Regions from separate parts of the Paenibacillus sp. IHB B 3084 genome, predicted to be linked through region 1. Evidence: riboswitches for the same ligand, from Rfam matches in the RefSeq annotation. Region 1 holds a riboswitch; each other region holds the start of a gene.

Region 1 (7,452 bases):
AGTCCCTTTAATTGATAAGGAGTAAACAAGTCGGTCACTTTTATCCATCCTTCCTTTAATTCCAACTCTGTACAATATGAATTGCAACCTCATTATACACCAGCTATCACTGGATACCGAATCCATTAAAAGGCTAAAACTTGCGAAAATGCTGTTGTTTTCGGTCAGGTTTAATAGAATATGTGCGTTTAGCTTCGAGATCTGCACTTACATCCGTATTGTGCTGCATTTCCACTCAACCATTCAATAGTCTAACCTGTTCAGCAGCATAATTTCAACATGGCAGGTACATAATAAATGAAAGCAACAGGGGTACCACTGCACGGAAAGGGGGATACATATGCCGTACAGGGGAATATTGCCAATCATGGCACTGTTACTAGCATTTTCGAGTTTTCCCGTTCACGCGGATGCGCCTCCCGATACCGGAACGACTCATCCCAAGGAAGCGGTTGTTGTTTCTTCAGCACAAAAGAGCAGACAACGAGCCACTCCCACATTAGCTATGCTTCGAAAAAAACATTCGGATATTTTTAAAATGTGCGGCCCGCATACGCAGCAAATTGCCCTGACTTTTGATGACGTGCCTGATTCACGGTATACGCCGCAGGTTCTGGACATTTTGCACGCGAATGGTATCAAAGCCACCTTCTTTATCGTCGGTCACCGTGCGGAAAAACACTCGGGCATGATTCGCCGTATCGTACGTGAAGGCCATGCCTTAGGCAACCATTCCTATACCCATCCGGATTTTAGGAAGGCTTCACCGGAACGCTTTCGCAACCAGATTAAGAAAACAGAACATATTTTGGAGGCCACCGTTGGCTTTCGACCCAAGCTGATTCGCCCGCCTTATGGTGAAATTACGGAGCCTCAGATCCAGTGGGCGCGTAGTCACGGCTACATGATTGTCAATTGGAACGTAGACTCCCTCGATTGGAAGGGACTGAGTAAAACACAAATTCAGCGTAATGTGATCCCGGCTACCGGACCAGGCTCCATCATTTTAATGCACGCAGGCGGTGGTCAAAGCTCCAACCTGAAAGGCACTGTTCAATCCCTGCCGGGTCTTATTCAAGCGCTGAAAGCCAAGGGGTACAAATTTGTCACGGTTCCACGGCTACTTCACACCTCGGAGCGGAAATAATAGTAAAAGGGCTGTCTTACCAGCAGATGCATTCTGCTCGTCAAGATAGCCCTTTTTTAATCGACAAAGCCCATATGAATCAGGACCGGCGATTAAGTTATTTGATATTGGTTTACATAATATATATTATGTAAATATAATTCATTGGTTTATACAGACTATTTATCAATGACGTACAGCTTCACATTTTGGAAACCAAAGTCACTCACAAAAGATGGGCTACCCGGAATGAAAATATCAATCCGTTTCCCCGTAATGGCACTGCCCTTATCGCGAGCTACCGCTATAAAAGATTGATCCGGCAGCCCTGGATGGGAATAGCCTGTAACCAGCACTTTCGTACCCAACGGAATTACATTCGGGTCTACGGCAATCGTACCGAGTTTAAGCGGATTTCCGAAATAGTCTACTGCTCCCCATTTTCCATTTTCACTGGCTGCTGCGGAATACGCTGTGGCCTTCACATCAACTACTTTGCTGTAGTTAAATGTTTTACCCCATGCTTCAACCTGTTGATCGTCACCCGCCGGCGCTTTCTCGGACAAAAGCTGAGGCTTCGAATCCGAAGCGACTTTTACCTTGTTCTCGTCCGGAACCTTAATTTGTACTCCTGCATATATATTGCTGGCAGCAACATCCGGGTTCTCCTTTTGCAGATCCTCTACAGATACCCCGTAACGCTGAGCAAGCAAAAAGAAGGTATCACCTTCCTTGGCGGTATGAAGCGAAGCGGCGTCGGCTACCCCTGCTGTCTGTGCCAATCCTGCGATAGCTGCGGCCAGCACTGCAAATTTCATTGTTTTTCCAATACGTTTCAGATGTTTCAAAAGATATGTACCTCCTCTAATATGCCTGCGAAGTTAGCTGTCGGATTCGGACTCAGGAGAAGCCCTATGCTAATGCAATTCACCCCTAGGCACCTTCCATCCATTCGTATGAAGACGGATCAGAAGTGACTGCCGTTGTTACGTCCCCCGCACTTCCCATGGTTTTGGGTCCCGCATTCAGCGTCTGTCGTTGCTGTCTGCTGCCCAGGTAAGTTTTGGCTCACTGCATAATATCACAATTTTGTAACCTTATCTGCATGAAAATGTTGGGAACCTTGAACATCATACTACATCTGTTACAATTTTGTCATCATGAAATCGAAATCAGTTACAAAAATCTGAACGAGGATGACAAAAAAAGAAAAAGCCCTCCCGTCAAACTTCCACCGCGGAGGGCTTGCTTCATAGCCTTTACAAGCTCATTTCTTACAAAACCTTGGCAAGAAAATCCCGGGTACGATCATGGCTTGGTGTACCAAAAACCTGCTCCGGTGTACCTTGCTCCACAATTTGACCGTTATCCATAAAGATAATGCGGTCTCCTACCTCGCGTGCAAAGCCCATTTCATGCGTTACGATGACCATCGTCATGCCACCCTCAGCCAGCTTCTTCATCACGTCCAGCACCTCTCCGACCATTTCAGGGTCCAAGGCGGAGGTCGGCTCATCGAAGAGCATCACATGCGGCTGCATCGCCAAGGCGCGTGCAATTGCAATCCGCTGTTTCTGTCCACCGGACAACTGGTTTGGATAGGTGTCTTTTTTGTCTTCAAGTCCAACGGTACGCAGCAGCTCCAACGCAATTTTCTCTGCTTCCTTTGCTGACTGGCCTCTAACCTGAGTCGGCGCAAGCGTCAAATTTTGCAGTACTGTTTTGTGTGGGAACAGATTGAAGTGCTGAAACACCATGCCCATTTTCTCACGAGTTGCATTAATGTTGTGACCGCGTGCCGTAATCGGTTCACCCTCAAACAGAATCTCCCCGTCAGTCGGCTGCTCCAGCAGATTCATACAACGCAAAAATGTGCTTTTTCCCGAACCACTCGGGCCAATGACGACAACAACCTCGCCTTTGGCAATATCTATATCAATGCCTTTTAAAATTTCATTTTTGCCGAACGATTTACGCAGTTGTTTAACGGTGATCACTGGCTCTCAACTTCCTTTCCCATAAACCCAACAGCTTCGACAAGCTGAATGTCATTACAAAATAAATAGCGGCCGCGATGACGAACGGACTTAATCCTTCGTAGGTGATGTTCTTAATGACTTGAGCCTGATACATAATATCCACCATACCGATGGTAGAAATGATGGAGGACTCTTTAATAATCGTAATAAACTCATTGCCGATCGCAGGCAGTACAGACTTGAACGCTTGCGGTAAAATGACGTGACGCATAGCTTTGCCTCGTCCCATACCGAGTGAACGGGCTGCTTCCATCTGACCACGGTCCACTGCCTGGATACCTGCACGGAAAATTTCAGCCAGATATGCCGAGCTATTCAGAGATAACGTAATAATACCGGACTGAAGTGGCGTAAAATTAACGCCCAGCGTCAAAGCAACCCCATAATGGATGATCATAAGCTGTACCAGCATAGGTGTACCACGCAGCACCTCCACGTAGGCTGTACCCAACCACTCAATGATACGTACACCGCTCATCCGCAACAGAGAAATGATCAGACCAATGATAAATCCGAACAGTACCCCGAGGGCGGACAGCAACAATGTGTAGCCGATACCCGTAACGTAAAAACTGCGATATTTCCAAAATATATCCACAATGTTGTTGGATGAAACCTGTCGATCCGCAGAGAGCGCACTCGCTTCCGTGGAAAACTTTTCAATAGACCCGTCTGCTTTCAGGCGAGCCAACGTTTTATTTACAGATGCCAGCAGTTCAGTATTTCCTTTACGAATACCTACAGCCGTTTCTGCTCCTGCTTCCTCAGGCACCGCCTTGGCAAGTGTTACAGTGCCATCCAATGTGTATCCTTTAGCGACAGTGTCTTCAATCACGACAGCGTTAATACGCTGTGTCCGAAGCTGGAGCACCAGGTCGGAGATTTTATCCAGCGAAGTTACAGAGACATTGGGCACTTTTTGAGCAATCTCTTCCTGAATACTGCCCTTTTGTGCGCCGATCTTCTCGCCTTTCAAAGCAGCCATCGTCGGATATTTGTCCTTATCCTCCGGACGTACCATAATGACTTGCTTGGAGTGGTAGTATACATCCGAAAATCAATGCTCTTTCTGCGTTCATCCGTTGGTGTCATACCAGACAGTACCAGGTCTACACGACCACTTTGCAGTGCAGGCAGTAAGGAGTCAAAGCTCATGTCCTCAATAACCAGCTCTGCACCCAGATCCTTGGCAATTTCATTGGCAATATCAACGTCAAAGCCTACAATGGTATCCTTACCGTTAATTACTTTATGAAACTCATACGGCGGAAAATCGGCACTCATGCCGAGTACAAGTTTTTGCTGTGTCTTCGCTTCCGTTCCGTATGCAGTGAGCATAGGAAGACCAGCCAGCAGCAAGATAACCGCCGTCAAAATCAGGGCGGTAAAACGATATGCCTTTTTCAATCTTTTTTTCTCTCCTTAAATTCTTTATAATAAATAAGATTGTGTCATTATAAATGAATATGCATGAATATGCAATGAATGTTATAGTACAATTTCAGCATACCTGACGTAATACCTACATTTCAGCTTTTACAAAGGAGTTTTTCCATGAATAACAAAAATACGATCCAACGTACCATTGAACAGCATGCCCAACGTTTTAAGGACATTTCTTTATATATTGGCGCAAACCCGGAGCTGGGGAATGAGGAGTTTTTGGCGGCTGCTCGTCTAAAAGAGGAATTGGCTTTTCACGGATTTGAAGTTCAGTCCCCTGTTGTGGATATAGAAACGGCTTTTATTGCGACTTATAAAGCAGCCAAACCCGGGCCGGTCATCGCTTTTCTGGCGGAATATGACGCTCTGAAAGGCTTGGGACACGCATGTGGACATCACTTGATCTGTATGATGAGTACAGGAGCTGCTGTCAGCCTCAAATCGGTCATTGACGAGATCGGCGGAGAAATACGAGTATACGGCACACCTGCCGAGGAAACGCGCGGTGCCAAGGTTCCCATGGCGGCTGCCGGTTTGTTTGATGATTGCGATATAGCGCTCATGACACATCCTTATGACCGCTATGAAAAATCCGGCAAATCGCTGGCAATTGATGCTGTTCAGTTCGAATTCTTTGGGAAATCCGCTCACGCCGCTGCCAGTCCCCACGAAGGTATTAACGCGCTGGACGCAGTGATTCAAACGTTCAACGGCATTAATGCGTTCCGCCAGCAGGTGAAGAGTACGGTACGTATTCACGGCATTATTAATCAAGGAGGCCAGGCAGCGAACATTATTCCTGATTATGCTTCTGCTCAATTTTATGTACGGGCTGCTACACGTCATGAACTGAATTCATTGACTCGCCGTGTCGTTCAAATTGCTGAAGGTGCTGCCTTACAAGCTGGGTGTCGTCTGGAAACCTCGAATTATGAAACATCTTATGATGAAATGGTGACCAACCGCGCGCTTTCTGATGCCTTTACCGCTAACCTGGTGCTGGCTGGCATTGCACAGGAGAACATAACAGAGGGTGAAGATCACGGCTCTATGGATATTGGAAATGTGTCGCTGCATTGTCCTGCCATTCATCCTTACATTCAAGTTATTGACGAGAAGCACGCCTTGCATACACCTGAATTCCGCGATTTAGCGATGCAGGATCGGGCGCTGGAAGGAATGTTGTTAGCCGCCAGAACCCTGGCATGGACCGCCTGTGATGTAATTACGAAACCTGAATTGCTGGCTCAAATCAAGGAAGAATTCGCTCTGCTGAAAAGCGAACGTTAATTTTTTTTAATTACGCCTTCTTTCCAGAAAGGAGCATTCAAAATGAATAATATGAGCAGCTTTTGGGCGTTGTTTATTGTGATCGACATCATTATTTTGTGGTTTTTTTTCCGAGCATTATACCGAAGGAACCGTGGAAACCGAAAGACACGTCGACGTAATGCATTTTTTCTTAGCTCCCCGTCCCCCTCTTCCCTTGAACAGGGGCGCCATAAAGAAATTGTTGAACTGATGCAGCTTTTGGAACGATCTATTCCAGCCTCCTACGCTCATAGTGTCAGGCAGCGTGTAATAAAAGCCCATCCTCACCTGACGGAGCAGGAATATGATTGGCGCTGGAATGAGCTAAAACGATATTTTATGCTATGCGCCATTATGAATCGGGTGCCGATGTTTAGTCCGGATGTAGATGAACTGTGGCACGAAATGCTGATGTTTACGCGGGAGTACCAGCAATTCTCGGAAGCCTTCTTTGGTCGCATGCTGCACCACGCCCCTCATTCCGGCTCACAGCCGATGCCGGATGAAAGGGCATGGTTTGACTGGCTGTATGTAGAATGCTTTGGCTGGAACCGCTATAGTGCGAGCTTATGGGGGGCTTTTTTTAATCATCCATTACCGAATAACGAGCTTGCACACTATTACAAGCTGGCAACTTCCGGGCAGCCAGCAGGCGACCGTTGGAATACGCAAGAGGGTATGGGCATCTCTCAGCAGGCACAGCAAGCGGTTCAGAGGATCGTGGACCATCTACGTATCCGGGTAAATGAAGCTGTAGATGATCCAGATGGCAAGCGACTGCCGAAGGTCAACTATTTGCAAAGTGATTATCTACTGCTGGCCGTCGTATGGTATTCCTGGTATCAACCCCAACAGTTTGCCTTGCACATGCATCCGGATGCTACAGGAAGTGCCGCATTAGCAAGCTCATCAGGCTGTAGTTCAGCAAGTGGCTGCTCGAACTGGGATACGCATCACTCGCACCATCACTCTTCCCACGGCTCATCTCACCACGATTCAGGTGATTCCGGTGGCAGCCATTCCTCGTGCAGCAGTAGCTCCTCATGCGGAAGCAGCTGTGGTGGAGGCGGAGGCGACTGATCACATCAAAAAAAAGGCATTCCCCAGCCACTATTGGCTTCATGAGGAATGCCCTTTTTCTATTGTACATTGTCAATTCTGCATCATTTGAACACTTTTACCCAGTACACTCAGTTCATTCGTTTCCAATCAGTGAACGGTAAATATCCAGATACGCTCCCGCCGACACATCCCAGCTGTACTCTCCTGCAAAAGCAGTGTGTGTAAGCTTGGACCAATGCTCAGGCTGGCGATAAAAATCAACCGCACGACGAATCGTATGCAGCATATCATGTGCATTGTAGTTTTTAAAGCTAAAACCGTTCCCTTCGCCTGTAGACTCGTTGTAAGCATGTACGGTATCGTTCAGACCGCCCGTTTCCCGTACAATGGGAATGCTACCATAGCGAAGCGCCAGCAACTGGCTGATCCCGCAAGGCTCAAACCTCGACGGCATAAGGTACATATCGCTTG
Region 2 (7,452 bases), on a different replicon from region 1:
AAAGGCACCAGCTGCATAAAAAATGCGGCGGTGCCTTTGTCTATATAACATATACATAATCAACCTTCAATCGCGCTTGAGGTAGGACTGATAACTTGTGTGCCGTTCTGATATTTACGTAGTACGGAAATTTCGACACGGCGGTTTTTGGAGCGTCCTTGACCATCCTGATTGCTTGCTAGTGGACGATACTCACCATAACCGATGGATACAAATTTGGTTGGATCAAGCTGGGGATTGAGCAGCAAAATGCGCAAGAAATTCAGAGATCGTTTGGCACTTAAATCAAAGTTGGACGGAAACTGACTATTGGAAATCGGCACATTATCTGTATGGCCAGATACGATGACATCATAGCCAGGAAATTGCTGGAGCATGCTGGAGATGGACTTGGCCAGCTTTCGTGCTTCCGGTTTTACCTCAGCCTGACCCGATGAAAACAAGGCGTTATCGCTAATGGTGATCATGAGCTGGGATTGGTTCAGCTTCGTATTGAGCAGCGGAGTCAGACCATTATTTTCAATATACTGATCCATCTGCTTTTTGAGCTTTTTCAAATCCTCTTCTTCCCGCTGGGCGAGTTGCTTTTGCAGTTCAGCCGTAGAAGTGGCTTTAGACTTTATAGGTTGTGTTACCTGTTCTTTATTTTTGCCCATATCTGCGGATTGTGACGATGGATTGGCAGCAGAGTGCTCCAGAATCCCTGAGCCTCCGTTAAAGGCTGAACTCATGGATTGGGCCATTTCCTCGAATTTTTTGGCGTCGAGCGAACTCATCCCGAATAAGACGATGAAAAGAGCTAGCAGAAGGGTCATCAAGTCGGAATATGGCAACAGCCAGCTTTCGTCGGCATGCTCCTCGTGCGGTTCATGTCTTTTTTTACTCACCGGAATCCCCATCCTTCTCGGCCAGGGTAGCCCGTTCGGTCGGAGTCAGGAATATCGTCAGCTTCTGGCTGATCGCAATGGTGGATATACCTGATTGAATCGAGAGCAGGCCTTCGACCATCATTAATTTAAGCTCTACTTCTTTTTTGGATAACCGTTTCAGCTTATTGGACATTGGATGCCACAGGACGTAACCTGTAAAAATACCGAGCAACGTCGCAATAAAGGCAGCCGCAATGGCATGAGACAGCTTTTCCATGTCACTAAGGTCGGCTAGAGCGGCAATCAGACCTACGACGGCACCGAGTACCCCGAGCGTCGGAGCGTACATACCAGCCTGAGAGAAAATCAGCGCACCTGAGCGGTGTCGATCTTCAGTAGCATTAATGTCCTCCATCAGAACGTCACGTACGAATTCCTGATCATTACCATCAATAATCATACGCATACCGCCACGCATAAAGAGATCGTCGATCTCCTCTACCTTGGATTCCAGCGCTAACAGGCCTTCGCGACGGGTAATGGATGCCCATTCGGTAAACGTGCCGATGAGCTCTTTACGGTCCAAAAGCTTTTGTTCCGTGAAAATAACCTTGAACAGTTTTGGAATCCGTTTAATTTCTGCCATCGGGAAGGCCATAAAAATACTTGCTGCCGTTCCGACAAAAATAATCATGTAAGCAGCGGGATTGTTGACCAAGTTGATCACTGGCGCGCCTTTGAGAATCATCCCGACGACCAATGACATAATCCCGAGTACAAGTCCGATAATGGTTGAAATTTGCATGATACACCTCATCCATGAGAATAGATTTTGAATCCTTTCATGCCACCGGGGTCGTCCTTGCCCCAGGCACGTCATTACAAGACGGATTATAGTATTTATCGACAAAACTCTCTTTTTTGTTAAGTACGAATTTCCGGTATAATAAGGTGATTATCTAATGAATGGTGGAAGAATTGGAGGAAATGGCATGGGAGTGAAGCACGGACGGGAGTATGAACAAATTTTGAACGATTTGACAGAGGCTGTGGGACACATTCCGGATAGCTATGAATTTTTCGAAATGGAAGCAGAAGATTGGGACAGGCTGGACCCGGCAGGGCGTCAGGAAGTCAATGAAGCGCTGGCTGAAGACCTGTTTTATGCGCTGGGTACAGAGCCCGTTATCGCTGTGGGCAGCGGCGTTGTCATCTATGAACCGGAGCAGCACCGTATCTATGTGCTCATTGGGGATGAGGAGCTAACGTCGGTACCTTTGATTTGAACAGGTCCGTCTTATGGATTTATCAACGGGGCCGTGGTAATATGGACACCACTATATCGTAGTTTTGGTCGCATTCAAGCGGCTGAAAGGCTTCCGTATAAACGGGGAGGAGTCGTAACATGCCTTTTACACAAGAAGAGATTGAAGCACATCTGGAGAAGCTGGAGGGCTGGGAACTGGAGGAAGGACGCTGGATTGTCCGCAAATATAATTTTTCCAGTTTTATGAAAGGGATTGCATTCGTGGATGAAGTTGCTGCTATATCGGAAGCATTTAATCATCATCCATTTATTACGATTGATTATAAGACCGTGACCCTGCGCTTAACCTCCTGGGATGACGGTGGCATTATGGCCGTAGATATTAAGGAAGCCCAACAATATAATGAAGCTTTTGAGAAAATGCGTAGCAGTCATTGAGCTGATCATGGTCTGCCATATGATAAAAGCGCCTTCGATATACAACAATGCCGTTGTATGCCGAAGGCGCTTTTATCATTGAACACGAGGCTGGGGGTCAGGATGATATACCATACAATGAAACGGCTTTTTACCATCGGGAGTCTGACGTTCATAGGTATCCGTAATCTCAAATCCGGCTGCCTTGTAAGCCCGAATGGCGCGCCCATTCCAGGTCAGTACCTCCAGATCAATTTCATTCTCCGGGTTGCGTCGTCTGGCTTCCATGGCAATGGCACGGACAAAATCGGCGCCTCTGCCATGTCCACATAATTGGGGGTGCATTCCCAGACCCAGCCGGGTCACTCCAATCATCGGGAAATATTGAGCAAATCCGGTTAGCGTGTTCTCGTCATCCAGCACAGCAACATATTGCTCTTGGCGAAGCGTGGGGCTTCCAAATTCGACTTCAAGTGCCTTCATTTGTTCCCAAGGTAGCCAGCCGTATATGTTGTAGGGTGGATCATAGCGCCACTCACATATCGCAGCCGCCTGCTGTTCGTCCATCGGTACGATCCGGTAGTTAGATATTGAGGCCGGCATGTCTCCCCATCCTCCTTTTACAAGTACTTAAACCATTAACAACAGATTGTAGACAAGTTGCAGGGGATTGGCAAGCGGTGTTTATTTCATACCCAAGTCGGGTATACATTCAATAAGAAGGCTTTACTGTTCATATGCTCCCCCAGCCGTGACGGTAAAACCGACGATGTTCGCAAAATCTGAAACCTTTTGAGGTGTCAGTTCGTCAGTAACGATAACGTTTCTGATGTTGTGGACATAAAAAACCGCAATTCGATTCCGGCCAGAATCAAATTGCGGCTCAGGGTTAGTTTGCTGTTCGTTAGTTATTCTACGTTGTCGTCATCAGGAGTTTCAGAAGCTACAGCGTGGTAAGCGTCTGTGCTCATAATTCTTTTTGCACCGACATAGCGGTTAGCGTAATAGTTTTCGTCCAGTGAGCTAACAACTACACCACGTGAAGATGAGGAGTGGGCAAATTTCCCTTCACCTACGAAGATACCTACATGGGAAATGCCTCTTCCTGTGGTGTTGAAGAACACCAGGTCACCAGGTCTCATTTCGTCGCGGGATACGGAAGATCCCATTTTGAATTGTGATCCGGATTGATGGGGCAGATTAATTCCTAGTTTGTGATATACATACATTGTGAAGCCGGAGCAATCGAACCCGTCGAGTGTAGTGCCTCCGCTTCTGTAGTTCGTTCCTTTGGCATCTTGGATGACCTGGTCCATCTTAGAGTCTGCAAATGCACTTCCTCCACCGAATGTAAAAGATGTAAAGGCAATGGCGAGACCCATGGCTGCGATCGTTAGCTTCTTCTTCAAAAAAAATATACCCCTTCCAATGCCTGCGAGGTTAGCTTAAGGATTCGGTAGAAGGTTCCCCTATGACCACTCTGTTGCGAGATCAATTCACCCAAACTGGTTCCCCCGCTTCCCAGGTGCCAGGAATTAGGCTTAACTTAAGATGTGCACCTTGGAGAGCAATATTCACGATAACGATGTTTTTAAGGTAAAGGTTACAATAAAGATTACAAAGTTGTTACTATCAGTTCACTGCGATTATTGTAACAAAGTCGGCTGGCTTTGGCAAATGTTTCATCGCAAAAAGTTACAAAAAAATCTGCTCCCTTTATCGCGGGAACAGATTTTGTTAAGAGTATTCAGTTATGTGCCGTTTGCCTGGATATGAATGGAGATGGATAGTTGTCTTTGGACAGCCAGAAATTGTTCGGGAGGAACGGAGTGAAGGTTCAACCTCTGCCGGAGATATCGGTATGCCATAGTCGGTACTGTGAACTGATGTGCCATAGCCTGACCAGACTGGTAACAAAATGATACGTTTGCTGGAGAATGAGTGCCAGCATACCAGTCCAAATCATCGCCATGGTGCCGAATAGACCAAGGACGAGCAGTACACCTGCACCGAGCAGAAGCGAAATACCGATAGCCGGGAGGATTTGGCGAAAGAAGGCAAGCAGCGACGATCGTATGGCGTGACCACCTACGGTGCCTAGCTGCATGTACAGGATGCACTGGCGGATGAACCAGCCATAAGCAATCCAACCGATGGCATAGGGCAGCACATGCAGGAGATAGGCCGGAGATTGCAGCGCCCCTGCCACGATAGGGTAGAGCTTAGGAGCCACCCAGAAAGCAGGGAGCAGCAGGAGTCCAAGCTCGATGACGTAATAGATCAGCGATGACAAGCCATGACGTTTCATTCCGCGGAAAAAGGACAGACTCTGTGGCTCGGTCGCATGGGTGTGCAGACTTTGGTATATTCCCGCCCGGATGAAGGGGGTAATCAGTGTACGCAGCACCGTTGCCCCCAGTAGTATCCACAGATACATATGAACCTCTTGGTTGTCCGTCAGGGCAATCTGGCTCTCCATCCAAAACAACGTCTGTCCCAGTTCATTTTGACCCTGATCGGGGTAGCGCAGCAGCAGGGGAGTAACGGCGGATTGTACCAGCCGATAGAGAAAAACGCCCCATAGCAGTCGATACAGAAACAGAATGATGACAATATAAAATTGTATGCGCACAAGCGCCCAGCCTTCTTTTATAACAGTACGCATCTATAGACACCTCACCATGACAGACTTCCAAGCAGTGTCTCCAGCAGCTTGGTTACACTTATGCTCCAACGGGTCTGGGTTTTTTCGTTCAGTTCGGCCTTCAGGCTGTTGTTGATATGCTTGTTCTCCAGCGCAATCGTGTACAGCGGATCAACAATCACATGGGAGACCGGAGATGCACCTTTTAGTCGATAGGTGGTGCTTTTGCCCGTTCCGTCCCATGCCTTGAATATCGTTGTGCCGTCCTTGAAGGTAAATTGAACAGGGACCTTGGGATAATCTGCCCCTTTTTTGCTGAGTGTAATGGTTGCTTCGTATCCGTTGGCCAGCTTGCGGTTCGTAATGCGATCCACTGAAAAATCCGCCATCTGGCCGTCGTATACATATTGTTCAAAATAGTGGCTCCACGAACGTCCGGTGACTCTTTCGACGATACGCTGAAAATTCTGCGAGGATGGATGCTTGAATCGGTAGGTCTGGACGTAGGTACGCATAATGCGATCCATTTTTTTCGCGCCGACCTGTCGTTCAATGCCACGCAGCACCAGCTTGCCCCGAGAATAGGCATTTTGTGCATATTTAGCAGCCGAGCCGTACTTCCAAGACTCACGGTTTAACGGCTGAGGGGATGATACCTGTCCAGACTGTAACGGCAAGTTAGGGATGAGCCCATATTCCTGCTCCATGAGTCGTTCCTCTGCATAAGAGGTAAAGCCTTCATCCAGCCATGGTTCCTCGAATTCGTTATTTGCCACCATTCCATAGAAATATTGATGCCCAATCTCATGAACGACCGTCCGCTCCAGACTATAGCCGGGATTCGGATTATCCGCCGCTGCAGCCGTAATGAGTGTGGGATACTCCATGCCCTCCGCGCCGCTGCCTGCTTTGGGTGGTACAACGATGGACAGGGTCGAGTATGGATAAGGCCCGTACCACTTGCTGTAATAGGAAAGGGCTGCCTTGGCTGCGCTCATATAGCGTCCCTTGAGCTCCTTGTGCGATGGGTCGAGATACAGCTTGATTTTGACACCCGGCACCTCAGCAGAGGAAAATGGTTCTTCTGCGGCTACAAAATTCGGTGAAGCGGCCCATGCAAAGTCGTGCACGTCATCGGCATAGAATTGATATATTTTTTGTCCATTTTGCCGGACTGCTCCACGGGTGGGAAATCCGGTTGCAGCCACGATGTGTGTTTCAGGCACTCGAATCCGCACACTGTAAATTCCGAAATCTGCGTAAAACTCGGAGTTTCCATGATACTGATGCAGATTCCAGCCTTCCTCGGCGCGTCCGCGCTGTCCTGCGGTTTCGTAGACGCTGAGTTTGGGAAACCACTGACCTGCCATGACAAAATCATCTGTTGCGCCCATACGTGCGAAGATGGCGGGTAGCTTTACCTCAAACTTCATATATAATGTAATGCTTTCACCGCCTCGGACCGGCTTGGGGAGACGTACCTTCATGAGCGAGCGGTCGTTCACGTTACCGTCATCCGGCTGCACGTATTGAGTCCGGTGCATGAGGGATAAACCGTCTTCCGTTTTAAGTTCAGTTAGTGTCATGGAGCCAAAGCCGTTCTTGGGCATGGTGTCGCCGCGCAGCTTGCCCCCGGATTCCTTCATGAAGGTGGTTTCCATGGAAGAGAAGGCATTGGGGTACAGATGCAGGTACAGATCGTTCACGGTTTTGGTGCCCGGGTGCTTCCATGTAAGCGTCTCAGTGCCCCGCAAAACCTGTCCTTTTTCCAGAGACACGTCAATGTGGTATTCCACCACACGCTTGCTAAGAATCTCCGAAGCGGGCTGTGAGGGACTTTTGGGAACGTCAGGCAGGATGTTTGCCCCCAGGGGCTTGCCCATATTAGGCGCAAGCGCAGACTTCGACTGGGAATCGTACATCGGTTTGCCCAAGGATTGCGAATTCGACTCGGATTGAGGCTGCCAGGCAAACCATAACGTCCCTGCGAGGAGACCGAGGGCTAGTGTAGACAATAAAACGATTTTGGTGCGTGCTGGGGTCATACAATGGATACCTCCCGTTGACAAGCATCTACAGCATGTATATGTTTGCTTTCGGGAGATTATTAGTTAAAATATTTATAGTGTAGAATGAGTGTCAAGACGGAAAATGGAGGCTTAGTGACGCATGAGTGAAAATCAACCGGACGGCAAAAAACAGATTGCACTGAACATTGTCAGTGGCAAGAGTAAACATAAGGGCTTCGGCGCAGG
Region 3 (7,452 bases), on a different replicon from region 1:
GATTTTCGAACGACCAAGTCTCCTAAAATCATCACACTGTATCACCCCTCCCATATCGTATGGGTGAATGCACAGTTTGGTTCCTTATCCATGCTCAGGAGCTTATACAAGCCAGCCACAACCGTGCAAAGCGCAACCAGACGCCCTCTGACTGCTGCTAAGCGATCACTTGTGCGTCAGATTAGGAAATCCCGGCCTCCAGCAGCACAGCGCTCAGACGCGCAAATTCCTCGATGCTCAGCGTCTCGCCCCGACGGGAAGGCTCTATGCCTGCCTGAAGCAACAGCGGCTCCAGCGTGTCCCTGTTCTCTTTGGTAAAGAAGCGGCTTTTCAGGTTATTCGAAATGGTCTTGCGACGTTGAGCAAAGGAAGCATGAACGACTTCGAAGAAATGCTGCTCGTCCACCACCTTTACCGGAGGCACTTCCCGCACACGCAGACGGATGACCGCCGATTCTACATTCGGTTGAGGAATAAACACCGTATTCGGTACGATGCAGACCAGTTCAGGCTCGCTGTAATATTGCACTGCAATACTCAAACTGCCGTAGTCTTTCGTCCCAGGAGACGCAGCCATACGCTCAGCCACTTCCTTTTGGATCATGACGACGATATTCTCCAGAGGGAGCTTGTCCTCCAGCAGCCTCATCAGAATCGGTGTAGTGACGTAGTACGGCAGATTAGCGACGACGCTCACTTTACTGACCCCGGCGAAATCGGAAGCGAATACCTCGCGCAAATCCAGCTTCAGCACATCTCCGTGGCGTACCTTCACATGCTCATAAGGGGCCAGTACCTCTTCGAGAATAGGTAAGAGCCGCTGGTCAATCTCGACAGCAGTAACTACCTTGGCTGATTGCGCCAGCTTCTCAGTCAAAGCGCCAATCCCCGGACCGATCTCAAGTGCACCCTTCGTATCGTCCAGTCCCGCAGCATTCACGATCTTGTTCAGAATATTTTGATCAATCAGAAAATTTTGTCCCAAACTCTTTTTGAACGAAAACCCGTGCCGCTGAATAATCTCCTTCGTGCGCCGCGGTGTTGCTATATCTTGAATCCCTGTCATACGGATATCACAATCCTTCACTTTCAATTTGTGCCAGCGCACCGGCAAATTCCTCACGGCTGATCTGGAACACAGCGAGCCGTTTATGTAGCTGCTTACCGTTACAGTAACCAATACCCAGCACATTACCCAAAGCCATACGCCGTGCAGCAGCATTTGGGTGGGTGATAAGTCCGGCGTCAATCAGATCGGCCCAATCGATTAGAGGATCAGCCCCTTCCACCGTCGTATGCACCCGTGCGAGAGCGTGTCTGATCGCTTCAGGCGAGGCATTCTCTACGCCAATATCCCCTTTGCGCGTCGCTTCCGCCTCTGGTATAAAGGCCTGCTTGCAACCGGGCACCTTGGAGGCGATAATTTTGCGGATGCGCTCCCCTGCATGATCGGGATCGGTCAAAATAATGACACCCCGCCGCTCCTGTGCCAACGCAATTTTGCGCAACGTCATTTTATTGATGGCGGAGCCGCCCGTTTCTATCGTATCCGCCTCGACAGCACGGCGAATAGCCACCGTATCATCCCGGCCCTCTACCACGATCACTTCCTTGATCATTTGCGTTTCCCTCCACTACTACACAGTAAGCTATATTCATCTTTCCCTGCTTTTGAAAACAAAATAAGAAGAGGATATCCTCTTCTTAGCATGGCATAACTATGATGTTAATAGTATCGCATTGACCCAAACATATACAACACGTTTTTAGTTCATTTCAGGCTTCACTGGTCCAATCACATATACGGTTTTTCCGTGCTTCCGACCAAACTGATTGGCTTGACTCAAACTCTCATAATACACATCGATTTTGTGGCCTTTAATCGCGCCACCGGTATCCTCCGCACGGCGGAAGCCCACCCCTTCAATATACACCCACCAGCCGATTGGAATCACACTTGGATCGACAGCAATGGTGCGCCCTTCCGTGACACGCGTGCCGGATGCGGTACGTGTACCGATACCTGACTCCTGTGAGGAATACGCCGTCATGGAGACGTTTTGTAATACTTTACTGTATTTGAAATTCACACCTGCTTTACGGACAGCATTGCCCGAACTAACCCGTGTTGCCTTAACGGCATCTTCGGGACCGACGGAAGCAGCCAGAACGACCGGTTTTTTCTTCGTTCCTACCGCAATCACCTTATCCACACGATTTTGCGCGACTTCCTTGTTTACCAGTTGCTTGGATACCAATTTTCCGTCATGGTATACCTTTTGAACATGCTGGACCACAACACCCGTTTTACCGCTTTGGATGACCCGATTATCGCCTTTATAGAGACTCGGATCGGCCGTTTTGATGACCTGATAAGGCACCTGTTGCTTCTGTTCGACCTGCTGTTTCTTCACACGGACGATTTTTATGTCCATGTTAGACGAAACAGAGGCATCCAGAGCAGGGTAAACTTTATCATTTGACGATAATTTATAGCCCGAGGTGCGAATGGCACCCTCTACTGTATTTTCTGTTGTGTACAACTTTTTCGTCTCATTGCCTGAGGATACTTTGACCTGATTGGCACGTTTGATAACTACGCGATCCCCATCCTGAACTGCTCCGTTCAGCGGCATCGAAACCGTATCATGCGGCTGAAGTGAAATCGAATGCTCTTTGAGCAAATCTTGGAGCTGGGATTCCCGGGTTTCTACCGCAGATGCCTTACCGTCGATGACAAAAAAGACCTGTTTTTTAGATTGAGTGTACACCAGAATTGAAATCATAATCGTTAGTGCGATTAGAAAAATAGCAACCAAAGCAGCCTGGCGCACATTTTCTTGCTTCCAACGCAATACGTAAGACATGCTGGATGAGCGTGACTCATGGGTCTCCTGTTTTTGGAAAATGCCCATTTCCTCCGTCCTCCTTACATAGCCCGCCGTCTGGAGTAAGACATAGTTGAGATTGACGTGACTATAACAGATTTTCTACAAGACAAGCCCGTACTGCGACTGTCCTGCACCATGTACCCGTCTTCGCGGCATGCTGTCCTCCCCTGTTTAATCACAGTATGATGACAGATTTTCTTTTATTCACAACAAAAAAAGCCAGAGAAAGAGACTAGAGAGCTCTTTCGTGGCTTCCGACATGTGCGAATATGCGGAAAAATCATGCACGAGATGGCTTCTCTCTTGTTACGCTTACGGGGTTAGCTGTCGGGTTCGGACGTAGAGAGACGCCCTAGCTTGGGTCAACCGCTCATGGCGGTCGCCTTCACATTCACCCCGAAGACCCAGAAAGAAATCGAAATACGGCCCCTCCACCTGTTCAATCCCATCCGGGAAAGGAATCTAGGTCGAGCCGGCTGGCGGAAGAGACGCTCCCTTCTTGCCCATACACCGGACGTACTGTAAGCCATATCGGTTCCCCCGTTCCCTGTAAAAGGGACTCAGCGAGACTGGTTCATGAAATGAGCTGTTGGTGTTTACATTCAAACAACAATTCACTGAAAAGATGATATCCTGTTTCTATGCATGTTGTAAAGCAGGTTTCAAGTACATTTTCTACAATATTAGGTTAAAATATTGTAATATTCTCGAGTTTCCTGCAACAAATTCATGATTAGCTTCGTCTATCTCATTATTTTGATTGATTTCTTCACTTTTTTACTTAATGTCAAATCGTTCCAAGGCATTTTGGGTCGTTATTGACACTAATTCCTCCACCGCTATTCCCTTGATTTGGGCTGCGGCCTCTGCGACCAGTCCCACATGTGCGGACTCATTTCGCTTCCCGCGGAACGGATGCGGTGTCAGGTAGGGCGCGTCCGTTTCAATGAGCAGACGTTCCAGCGGCACCTGTGCCAGTACCTCCTTTGGCTGCTTGGCATTTTTGAACGTTATCGGCCCGCCAAAGGAGAGGTGAAAGCCCATATCCAGCACCATTTTAGCCGTCTCCCAGCTCCCGGAAAAGGAGTGCATCACTCCGCCTACCTCACTCGCTTTTTCTTCACGCAAAATCTTAACAATATCTTCATGCGCATCCCGGTTATGGATGACAATAGGCATGTTCAGCTCACGAGCCAGTCCAATCTGGTTGCGTAGCACCCGATGCTGTACATCCTTCGGCGACGTGTCCCAATAATAATCCAGGCCAATCTCTCCGATCGCCACGACTTTTTTATGACTGCATAACGATGCAATCCATTCCAGATCCCCCTCCTGCATCGTGATCGCATCCTGTGGATGCCATCCAATTGCCGCATAAATAAAATCATACGTTTCGGCCAATTTCATGGTAGACGGAATGGTCTCACGGTTAAATCCGATATTAATCATTCGGGTCACTCCCGATTCGACAGCGCGTGCTATAACTTCTTCGCGGTCTTCGTCAAATTGCGGCGCATCCAAATGAGTGTGAGTGTCGAATAAATTCAAGTTTTTTTGTCTCCTTTATTACTTTATTTGGCATATAATTGTCTATTGTTTGACAAAATAATTCCTTATTTCGGCAGGAAGCTTGTCCTTTACCCCATCCAATTTGTTTTGGGGATAATACATGTGATATTTTCCCCGGTGAATGCCGCTAATGGAGCGCACAATTTCCGACACTTCGGAAATTTCTCTCACTTCTCCTTTACGTCCCAGCAGTAAAATCTGGTTGTCCGTCGAGCCACCCTGCCGAAACACATCATAAGGAAGATCCGTCGGAAAATCAATTTCCAGATCATATTCCGGATGCAGACCAGCCAGCTCCAGCGCTGTCCGAATGTTGTCAATGGTATCTGTATCCATATTTTCGATCTCTACATATTTATACAGCTTGCGATCCATAAAACGGGCACTCAAATCGCTTAAAATCTCGTCCTTTTCCCGTTTCCACTGACTGAACACTGTCTGAATCAAAGACTCGTCGAGCATCAGATATTGTTCCACCGTAAGCTCTCCCCGAAAGAGGTCCGGCAACGGCTCCAGCAGAAAACTAAACTCATATCCGTTTCTAAATAGCTCCTTCGCCCGCTTGAAAATTTTACGTAATAAAATTTCCGAGCTGCGTGTCACAGGATGAAAATAAATTTGCCAATACATCTGATAGCGCGACATCAGATAATCCTCTACCGCATGCATGCCTGACTCCTTCACAACAATTCTTCCATTATGAGGACGCAGCAACCGTAAAATACGATCCAAATCTATGGTGCCATAATTGACGCCTGTTGAGTGCGCATCCCGCAGCAAATAATCCATACGGTCCGCATCCAGTGGGCTTGTGACCAGGTTTACGACAATCGGCTTGTCGTACGTTTTGGCAATTACCGCAGCCACCTTCGCAGGAAGCTCCTCATCGACTTGCCGCAGCACAGCGTTAATCTCTGTATTCCCCAATACAATCCGGCATGTCCAATCCTCGTGATTCATATGAAAGGCTTCTTCTATAGAATGGGAAAACGGGCCATGCCCCACATCGTGCAACAAAGCTGCACACAGCGCGACTAAACTTTCTTCCTTCGGCCAATCGGAAAATTCATCGCGTTCAAATTGGGAAATAATACGCCGTGTAATTTCGTACACACCTAGCGAATGCGAAAATCGACTATGCTCCGCTCCATGAAACGTAAGATAAGATGTACCCAACTGCCGAATACGACGCAAGCGTTGGAACTCTGGAGTATTGATCAAACGCCATATCACTGTATCCTGAACATGGATATAGTTATGTACCGGGTCCTTAAAAACTTTTTCTTCACTGAGTGGCTGGTGCAAGATATCAACTCCTTTAATATTCTGAATAATGGATTAAGATACAATAAAATCCTAAACGATTCCCTTCATTCGACATTGTTTGTCGTAATATGTCGAATTATAGATTTTCGGCATTTCCAAATCGACAAATGGCTTAAATCATCAATAAAATAAGGTAATACACACGCATCATGCTCTTTATTCTAAATACTTTTGCATAATTAATCTGTTAGCTCATTTTTAAGGTTGACTGTTTTGGGAATCGTTGGTATAGTAAATATCAGAAAAGAGAAAAATTTGTCGAATCATGACACTTATATTATTTTGAACGGCGAGAGGAGCCTGATTTATTATGATGAAATCCACTGGTATTGTAAGAAAAGTTGACGAGCTCGGACGTGTTGTTATTCCAATCGAATTGCGCCGCACATTGGGTATTGGCGAAAAAGACGCTTTGGAAATTTATGTTGATGGCGAACGCATTATGCTCAAAAAATACGAGCCTGCTTGTATCTTCTGCGGCAACGCCGAGAACGTAATTTACTTCAAAGGTAAAATTGTTTGCCAAGATTGCATCTCAGAAATTCCAACACCTGTGACAAACTAAGATTTTTAGTATATAATAGACTTATAAGAGATTGTTAATTCTAACCTTTTTCATATATACTCCTTGTTGCCTTCCACGGTTTGAACCCAACCGTTGGAAGGCCCTTTTTTTGTTTCGGGAAGTTTTCATAAAAGCGCGTTATATACATCCCTTTTGGAAATGGAGCGGTCGGTAGCTGTACACTTCATAGCGTCCTTGCGTGTCAGCCCTTCTGTCTCATAATGCGCAACGTGGGCCTCCAAAGATAAGGACTGCCACCATGCCTGACGCTCCTCTTCCTCTTCTGCTTCGTTTTTCCCTTCAACTACCAGGCAATATTCACCAAGCGGTGGATGCTCCTCCAGTCTGGCAAGGCATTGCTCCGCCGTTCCTCGTATCCATTCCTCATGCAGCTTGGTCAACTCACGTGCAAGCACCACTCTGCGTTCCCCCAGTGTTTCCTTCAATACCGTCAATGTCCGTGCAATACGATGAGGGGATTCATAAAACAGGATCGTGCCGTGAGATACCTGAAATGACTGTAGCAGCTTCTCCAGATCCTTTTTCTCCCGTGGAGGGAATCCGGCAAATGTAAATCTTTCCGTTTTCAGTCCGGAGGCAATCAAAGCTGATAAGGCTGCGTTCGCCCCAGGAATAGGAATAACGCTAATTCCCACTTCCAACGCCAGCTTGACCAGATCCGAACCCGGGTCCGAAATGGCCGGCAGACCTGCATCGCTAACCAATGCTAAATTTTTTCCCTCCATTATATAACGTATCAGCTCAGGCCCACTGGCAGCTTTATTATGTTCATGATAGCTGAATAGCATTTCCGGCGTGATGTCAAAATGTGTGAGCAGTTTGCGCGTCTGCCGCGTGTCCTCCGCCGCTATAATACTGCACGATTTTAAGGTGCTAACCGCCCTAAAGGTCATATCATCCAGATTACCAATCGGTGTCGCAACGAGATACAGCTTGCCCCGTTCTTCTCCGCTGGTTATAAAACTTTTTTGCACCGCTGCCTTCACAGTAAATCCCCCTTGCTTACTTCTCCATAGATATCCCTTATTTCCTGAGTATAATTCCCATTCTCCTGATATACAATGAGCGGGGGCAACAGAC

What was found. A riboswitch is a leader RNA that binds a small molecule or an ion and turns the genes downstream of it on or off. The one in region 1 is predicted to bind cyclic di-AMP.
Region 2: another riboswitch for cyclic di-AMP. It lies ahead of ASL14_RS11605 (C40 family peptidase); the one in region 1 lies ahead of ASL14_RS26415 (3D domain-containing protein).
Region 3: another riboswitch for cyclic di-AMP. It lies ahead of ASL14_RS11995 (resuscitation-promoting factor); the one in region 1 lies ahead of ASL14_RS26415 (3D domain-containing protein).

The regions. Positions count from the first base shown of each region.
Region 1 is NZ_CP013206.1:4,172-11,623, forward strand. Features, by position in the region: partial or broken gene ASL14_RS26405 (NADH:flavin oxidoreductase/NADH oxidase) at 1-38, opposite strand, end outside; gene ASL14_RS26410 (polysaccharide deacetylase family protein) at 341-1,147, shown strand; gene ASL14_RS26415 (3D domain-containing protein) at 1,306-1,974, opposite strand; cyclic di-AMP (ydaO/yuaA leader) riboswitch at 1,982-2,154, opposite strand; gene ASL14_RS26420 (amino acid ABC transporter ATP-binding protein) at 2,401-3,123, opposite strand; gene ASL14_RS29770 (amino acid ABC transporter permease) at 3,110-3,763, opposite strand; partial or broken gene ASL14_RS29775 (transporter substrate-binding domain-containing protein) at 3,875-4,503, opposite strand; gene ASL14_RS26430 (M20 family metallopeptidase) at 4,720-5,898, shown strand; gene ASL14_RS26435 (glycine-rich domain-containing protein) at 5,941-6,999, shown strand; gene glgA (glycogen synthase GlgA) at 7,115-7,452, opposite strand, start outside.
Region 2 is NZ_CP013203.1:2,467,157-2,474,608, reverse strand. Features, by position in the region: gene ASL14_RS11630 (flagellar motor protein MotB) at 60-887, opposite strand; gene motA (flagellar motor stator protein MotA) at 880-1,674, opposite strand; gene ASL14_RS11620 (hypothetical protein) at 1,862-2,155, shown strand; gene ASL14_RS11615 (4a-hydroxytetrahydrobiopterin dehydratase) at 2,275-2,574, shown strand; gene ASL14_RS11610 (GNAT family N-acetyltransferase) at 2,650-3,156, opposite strand; gene ASL14_RS11605 (C40 family peptidase) at 3,462-3,962, opposite strand; cyclic di-AMP (ydaO/yuaA leader) riboswitch at 3,968-4,105, opposite strand; gene ASL14_RS11600 (hypothetical protein) at 4,391-5,218, opposite strand; gene ASL14_RS11595 (M1 family metallopeptidase) at 5,230-7,242, opposite strand; gene ASL14_RS11590 (YwhD family protein) at 7,367-7,452, shown strand, end outside.
Region 3 is NZ_CP013203.1:2,573,274-2,580,725, forward strand. Features, by position in the region: gene yabG (sporulation peptidase YabG) at 1-32, opposite strand, end outside; gene rsmA (16S rRNA (adenine(1518)-N(6)/adenine(1519)-N(6))-dimethyltransferase RsmA) at 182-1,066, opposite strand; gene rnmV (ribonuclease M5) at 1,074-1,619, opposite strand; gene ASL14_RS11995 (resuscitation-promoting factor) at 1,767-2,915, opposite strand; cyclic di-AMP (ydaO/yuaA leader) riboswitch at 3,185-3,467, opposite strand; gene ASL14_RS12000 (TatD family hydrolase) at 3,669-4,439, opposite strand; gene ASL14_RS12005 (HD domain-containing protein) at 4,482-5,765, opposite strand; gene ASL14_RS12010 (AbrB/MazE/SpoVT family DNA-binding domain-containing protein) at 6,097-6,351, shown strand; gene rsmI (16S rRNA (cytidine(1402)-2'-O)-methyltransferase) at 6,477-7,358, opposite strand; gene ASL14_RS12020 (tRNA1(Val) (adenine(37)-N6)-methyltransferase) at 7,355-7,452, opposite strand, start outside.